Linked DNA regions of Aquibium microcysteis. The protein of the gene in region 1 interacts with the protein of each later gene in a pairwise test. Links are inferred from orthologs where the notes say so. Each region holds a gene or a part of one and is shown on either strand. Other genes may lie near its edges.

Region 1 (3,151 bases):
GTGAAGCTCGCCGGTGCCGCCTATCTGGTCTGGCTCGGCATCTCCCTCTTTCGCGGCAGCGGCGGATCGTCGGCCGGCCTGCCACACGATCTGCCGCGCAAATCGGGCCGGCGCGCCTTCGCCGAAAGCGTCGTGGTGGAGGTGCTGAACCCGAAGACGGCGATCTTCTTCCTGGCCTTCCTGCCGCAATTCGTCGATCCGGCGGCGACGCTGCCTGTCTGGACCCAGTTGCTGATCCTCGGAACGGTGGTCAATTTGACCTTCTCGCTGGCCGACATCGTCTGCGTGCTGATCGCGGGCCGGCTGGTGGAGGCGATGCGCCACTCGTCGCGCGCACAGCGGATGGCGCAGCGGCTCGGCGGCGGCGTGCTGGTCGGGCTCGGCGTGCAGATGGCGCTGCAGCGGGGCTGAACGCCTGGCGGTCAGGGGTAGAAGACGGCCTTGCCCGAAATGCCCTCGGCGAGCATTTTTTCGTATTTTCGCCGCGGCACGTCGACGGCGCCGAAGCGCTTCAGGTGCTCGGTGGTGAACTGCGTGTCGAGGAGGATGAAACCGCGGTCCCGCAGACGCTCCACCAGGGCCACGAGGCAGACCTTCGAGGCATCGGTCTCCAGCGAGAACATGCTCTCGCCGAAGAAGGTGCGCCCGAGCGTCACCCCGTAGAGGCCGCCGACGAGCCGGCCGTCGCGTCGCGCCTCGACCGTGTGGCAGTGGCCGCGCTCAAACAGGATGCCGTAGGCCTCGCGGATCGGCCCGTTGATCCAGGTCGACGGGCGAACCTCGCGCGACTGCGCGCAGCCGTCGATGACGGCCGAGAAATCGCGGTCGACATCGATCGAGAAGACCTGCCGCCGGATCGTCTTCGCCAGGCTCTTCGGCACGTGGAAGGCGTCGAGCGGGATGATGCCGCGCGTCTCTGGACGGACCCAGAACACCTCCGGATCGTCGGCATTCTCGGCCATCGGGAAGACGCCCGAGGCATAGGCCTTGAGCAAAAGGTCCGGCGGGATGCGGTGGCCGGGCGCGAAGGGACGTTCCATCGCCGGCCCCGGCTCAGTCCTTGGCCGCGAGGTACTTTTCCAGCCAGTGGATGTCGTAGTCGCCATTGGCGATGTCGCCATTGCCGACGAGGTCACGGAACAGCGGCAGCGTCGTCTTGATGCCGTCGACCACGAATTCGTCGAGCGCGCGACGCAGGCGCATCATGCATTCGACGCGGTTGCGGCCGTGCACGATGAGCTTGCCGATCAGGCTGTCGTAGTAGGGCGGGATGCGGTAGCCGGAATAGACGCCGGAATCGACCCGGATGCCGAGGCCGCCGGGCGTATGGAAATGGGTGATGGTGCCCGGCGAAGGCGTGAAGGTGCGCGGGTCTTCCGCGTTGATGCGGCACTCGATGGCGTGCCCCTGGAAGCGGACCTCGTCCTGGCGCACCGACAGGCCGCCGCCGGAGGCGACGCGGATCTGCTCGTGGACGAGATCGATGCCGGTGATCGCTTCCGTCACCGGGTGCTCGACCTGCAGGCGGGTGTTCATCTCGATGAAGTAGAACTCGCCGTCCTCGTAGAGGAACTCGATGGTGCCGGCGCCCGAATAGCCGAGATCGGCGATGGCGTTGGCGCAGATCGCGCCGATGCGCGCGCGCTCCTCGGCGTTGAGGGCGGGCGAGTTCGCCTCCTCCCAGACCTTCTGGTGGCGCCGCTGCAGAGAACAGTCGCGCTCGCCGAGGTGGATGGCGCCGCCGCGGCCGTCGCCGACGATCTGGACCTCGATGTGGCGCGGCTTCTCGAGATATTTCTCGATGTAGACGGCGTCGTCGCCGAAGGCGGCGCCGGCCTCCGTGCGCGCCGTGGCGAGCGCGATCTCGAGATCGGCCTCGCTGCGCGCGACCTTCATGCCGCGTCCGCCGCCGCCGGCCGACGCCTTGATGATGACGGGATAGCCGATCTCGCCGGCGATGCGCCGGGCCTCCTTCTCCTCGGTCACCGCGCCGTCGGAGCCGGGGACGACCGGGATGCCGAGGCGCTTGGCAGTGCGCTTGGCCTCGATCTTGTCGCCCATGATGCGGATGTGGTCGCCGGAGGGGCCGATGAAGGTGATGTTGTGGGCCGCCAGGATGTCGGCGAAGCGGGCGTTCTCCGACAGGAAGCCGTAGCCGGGATGGATCGCGTCGGCGCCGGTGATCTCGCAGGCCGCGACGATCTGGTGGATGTTGAGATAGCTGTCGCGCGAGGGCGGCGGGCCGATGCAGACGCTCTCGTCGGCGAGGCGCACATGCATGGCGTCCGCGTCGGCCGTGGAGTGGACGGCCACCGTCTGGATGCCGAGTTCCTTGGCCGCGCGCAGGACCCTGAGCGCGATTTCGCCCCGGTTGGCGATGAGGATCTTCTGGAACATGCCGCGGCTACTCGATCACGACGAGAGGCTCGCCGAACTCGACCGGCTGCGCATCCTCGAACAGGATCTGCGTGACCGTGCCGGCGCGCGGGGAGGGGATCTGGTTCATCGTCTTCATGGCTTCGATGATCAGCAGCGTCTGCCCCTCGCGCACCTTCTGGCCGACCTCGATGAAGGCGGGCGAGCCGGGGGAGGGAGAGGCATAGGCGGTGCCAACCATCGGCGAGGGGACGATCTTGTCGGACGGCGGGGCCGAGGGCTTGGCGGCTTCGACCGGCGCCGGGCGGTCGTAGACGGCTGCGGGGGCTGCGATCGGAGCGGCCACGGCCTGGACCATCGTCGCCTGACGCGACACCTTGATGCGCAGATCGCCCTGCTCGACCTCGATCTCCGAGAGGTTGGTATCGTTGAGGATGCCCGCCAGGTCGCGAATGAGCTTCTGGTCTATGCCGGGGGTCTTGGTCGCCATTGGGCCTGTGTTCCTTCGCAATTCCGCTCATGCGCGCGGGGCGGCGGTCCGCTGCCCCCGATCCGCCGGCCTGCCGATCGTGGCGCAATCGCGCCCGCCGGGCGCCGCACCTCTATAGTCGGGATGATGCGCGCGTGAAAGAGCGCAAACGCGTTCTTTCCCCGTGCGCGGTGCGGGTTCCGCCGGCTTCTTCCCCGTATCAGCAGGTGGCCTTGCCGCACTGACCGAGGTTGGCGATCTTCTGCTCCAGCACGTCGCGGCCGAGCGCGCCGAAGACCACCTCTT
Region 2 (3,169 bases), 570 kb from region 1 along the record:
GGACGCGGATGCGCGCCCCATCCGTCGGGCGAGAAGGAACCGTGGACGAAGTCGAGCGCCTGCCCGATCACCGGCAGGGAGCGGCGCGTGCAGGTCGCGAGGCCGAACTCGGACGAAAAGGCGCCGTCATCCTCGTGCAGTCCGCCGTCGGGGGCGTGCAGCACGCCGCCATGGCCGTGCAGCACGCCACGTGCCGACGGGAAGAAACACGAGTCGTGGCCGGGAAAGGTTGCGCGGATCTCGTCGTAGAGGTTTGCCCGCTGCGGCAGCTCGTCGCCGTCGCCCCTATAGCTCAGCCAGCCGATTCCGGCACCGGGCGTGCGCACGACCTCCTGGAGGCAGAGCACGTCGGCGTCGACGGCCGCCAGAAAAGGCAGCAGCGGCTCGAAGACCCGACCGCCCCAGGCGTTGAGCGACAGGATCCGCATCGCCGGTCTCCCTCCCGTCCTCGGCTTCGTCCGCCGCCGCGGCGGGTGTTCAGGCCGGTTCCCGGTCGGCCTCCGCCAGCCGCGCCGCATATCGGGCCATGGTGTCCACCTCGAGGTTCACCGCATCGCCCACCTGCCGCGCGCCCCATGTCGTGACGGACAGGGAGTGCTGGATGAGGAGCACGTCGAATCGGCGTCCCTCGACCCTGTTGACCGTCAACGAGGTGCCGTCGAGCGCCACCGAGCCCTTCGGCGCGATGAAGCGGGCGAGTTCGGCCGGCGCCTCCAGGGTGAAACGCACCGCGTCTCCCTCCTCCTTGCGGGCCACGATGGCCGCCTTGCCGTCGGCATGGCCCGAGACGATGTGCCCGCCCAGTTCGTCGCCGATCTTCAACGCGCGCTCGGTGTTGATGCGGGTGCCGACCTGCCACTCGGCGACCGTGGTCAGCCGCAGCGCCTCTTCCCAGGCCTCGACTTCGAACCAGCGCGCATTGGAGCCTTCCGGCGGCAGCGACACGACGGTCAGGCACACGCCCGAACAGGCAATCGAGGCGCCGATGGCGATGGTCGCCGGATCGTAGGCGGTCTCGACGCGGAACCGCACGCCCTCGTTGAGTGGGCGCTTCTCGGCGACGGTGCCGACGTCGGTGATGATACCCGTGAACATGGTCAGGCCCTGTCGAAGATGAACGAGCGGTCTTCGCCGAAAGCCTCCGTCGCTGTCAACATGAAGCCCTGCGGACGCGTGTCCGGGCCGATCGGCGAGATGACATGGCGCGCCGGATCGATGCCGGCGCCCACCGGCCGCGCGCCGACGAAGAGCACGATCCGGTCCACCAGCCCGGCCTCCAGGAAGGCCGCCGCGACCCGAGCGCCGCCTTCGACCATGACGCTCTGGACGCCGCGCGCGCCGAGATCCTCGAGCAGTTCGGGAAGCGCGATCCGCCCGTCGTCGAACTCGCAGGCGAGAAACTCCGCACCGCTGTCGGCGAGCGCGGGATTGGCAGGTCCTGCCACCAGCAGCGGCACGTCACGCGCGGTGGCGACGAGCTTCAGCCCGGCATGGAGCCGCGAATTCGCGTCCAGCACGATGCGCAGCCGGGACTGGTCCGCCAGCCCTGCCAGGCGGCAGGTGAGTTCCGGATCGTCCTCGATCGCCGTGCCCGCGCCGATCAGGATCGCATGGTGTTCGGCGCGCATCAGGTGGACCTGCGCGCGCGCCTCGGCGCCGGTGATCGCCACCTGCCGTTCGTCGCGCACTCCGAGCAGCCCGTCGGGCGAGACGGCGAGCTTCAGCGTGACGAAGGGCCGGCGCAGGCTCTTGTGAACGAGGTATGACGCGAGGCCGTGCCTGGCCTCGGCCTCCATGAGCCCGGTCTCGACGGCAACGCCGGCCGCGCGCAGCATCGCATGGCCCTTCGAGTTCACCCGCTCGTCCGGGTCGACCACCGCCGTCACCACCCGCGCGATGCCCGCCGTGATCAGCGTGCGCGCGCAGGGCGGCGTGGCGCCGTGGTGGGCGCAGGGTTCGAGCGTCACGTAGGCGGTGGCGCCTCTGGCCAGTTCGCCGGCCTCTGCCAGCGCGACGGGCTCGGCGTGCGGGCGTCCGCCCGGCGCCGTGACGCCGCGCCCCACGACCATGCCGTCGCGCACGATCACGCAGCCGACGGACGGGTTGGTCCCCGTGCGGCCGAGGTTGCGGCGGGCCAGTCTGATCGCGGCGGCCATGAAGCGGCTGTCTTCGTCTGTCGTGCTCATGGCGCCTGCCATAGCCCAGGCCGGTGCCGCCAGGGAAGCGCCAGCGCAGCCGTCGGATCGGGCCTGCGCGGTTCAGCGGCGCGGCAGGCTGAAATCCGCCGCCTGGCGCAGGTGCTGGCGCAGCAGGGCTTCCGCCCATTCCACGTCGCCCGCCTCGACCGCGTCGAGGATCGCCACGTGCTCGCGGCAGGACTGCTCGATGCGGCCGGGCGGCAGTTCCTCGTAGCCCGCCGATTCCTGCATCCGGCGCAGATTGTTCTGCTGGCGGACGGCGTCGGCGAGGAAGCGGTTGCCCGAGCAGGCCGCCAGCGTCTCGTGGAAGGCGGAGTTGATGCGGAACCACTCGTCGGCGCCGGTGCTGCGGCCGCTGTCGGCGAGCACCCGCTCATGCGCCCGGCGGATCGGCGCGAGTTGCGCCGGATCGGCGTGGAAACCCGGCGCCCTGAGCCCGGCGCATTCCACGACCATGCGGAACTCGTAGCTCTCGCGGTAGGCGTCCTCGCCTTCCAGCGATTCGGCGAAGCGCCAGCCATGGCCGGGCAGCCGTTGCGCCAGCCCCTCGGCGGCAAAGCGCAGCAGAAGCTTGCGCACCGCGCCGCGCGGCAGGTTGTAGCGCGGCATCAGCTCGGCCTCCGACACCTCCTGCGGCAGTTCTCCGCGCGCGCGCTCCCGCATCATCTGCCGGTAGAGCGCCTCGTGCGGCGACGTCGGCAGCACCGTCTCGGGATCGATCGCGGCGAGATCCTGCGCCACCTGGAGACCGCGCGTCTCCATCGGCGCGAGCACGCCGCGGGCGACGAGCAGGTCGAGGGCAGCGCTCACCGGCGAGCGCGACACGCCGAAGCTGCGCGCGAGTTCCGGCGCCGAGACGCGGGCGCCGACCGCGGCACCGCCGTCGCGCAGGCGCTGCAGGATTCGCCGGGCGAGATCGATCTGCAGCGGACTGGCGCCGTCGGCCCCGAGGTCCTCCTCCGTCTCGCTGT

What was found.
Region 2: the proteins of accC (region 1) and ribD interact in binary tests that used the Escherichia coli proteins (3 or more experiments, as listed by UniProt). The link is inferred for Aquibium microcysteis from one-to-one orthologs.

Annotation. Positions count from the first base shown.
Region 1 is NZ_CP061080.1:653,452-656,602, forward strand. What follows is about bases 226-3,061. They hold accC (acetyl-CoA carboxylase biotin carboxylase subunit), read right to left. Parts: upstream 2,398-3,061; coding sequence 1,054-2,397; downstream 226-1,053. Other genes in these bases: IAI54_RS03005 (LysE family translocator), read left to right, coding at 226-411; aat (leucyl/phenylalanyl-tRNA--protein transferase), read right to left, coding at 423-1,040; accB (acetyl-CoA carboxylase biotin carboxyl carrier protein), read right to left, coding at 2,405-2,866. Outside these bases: more of IAI54_RS03005, read left to right, coding at 1-225; IAI54_RS03025 (DsbA family protein), read right to left, coding at 3,066-3,151. UniProt on the Escherichia coli protein: This protein is a component of the acetyl coenzyme A carboxylase complex; first, biotin carboxylase catalyzes the carboxylation of the carrier protein and then the transcarboxylase transfers the carboxyl group to form malonyl-CoA.
Region 2 is NZ_CP061080.1:84,303-87,471, reverse strand. What follows is about bases 143-2,996. They hold ribD (bifunctional diaminohydroxyphosphoribosylaminopyrimidine deaminase/5-amino-6-(5-phosphoribosylamino)uracil reductase RibD), read right to left. Parts: upstream 2,187-2,996; coding sequence 1,098-2,186; downstream 143-1,097. Other genes in these bases: IAI54_RS00375 (GntR family transcriptional regulator), read right to left, coding at 2,259-2,996; IAI54_RS00385 (riboflavin synthase), read right to left, coding at 478-1,095; IAI54_RS00390 (endonuclease/exonuclease/phosphatase family protein), read right to left, coding at 143-428. Outside these bases: more of IAI54_RS00390, read right to left, coding at 1-142; more of IAI54_RS00375, read right to left, coding at 2,997-3,169. UniProt on the Escherichia coli protein: Converts 2,5-diamino-6-(ribosylamino)-4(3h)-pyrimidinone 5'-phosphate into 5-amino-6-(ribosylamino)-2,4(1h,3h)-pyrimidinedione 5'-phosphate.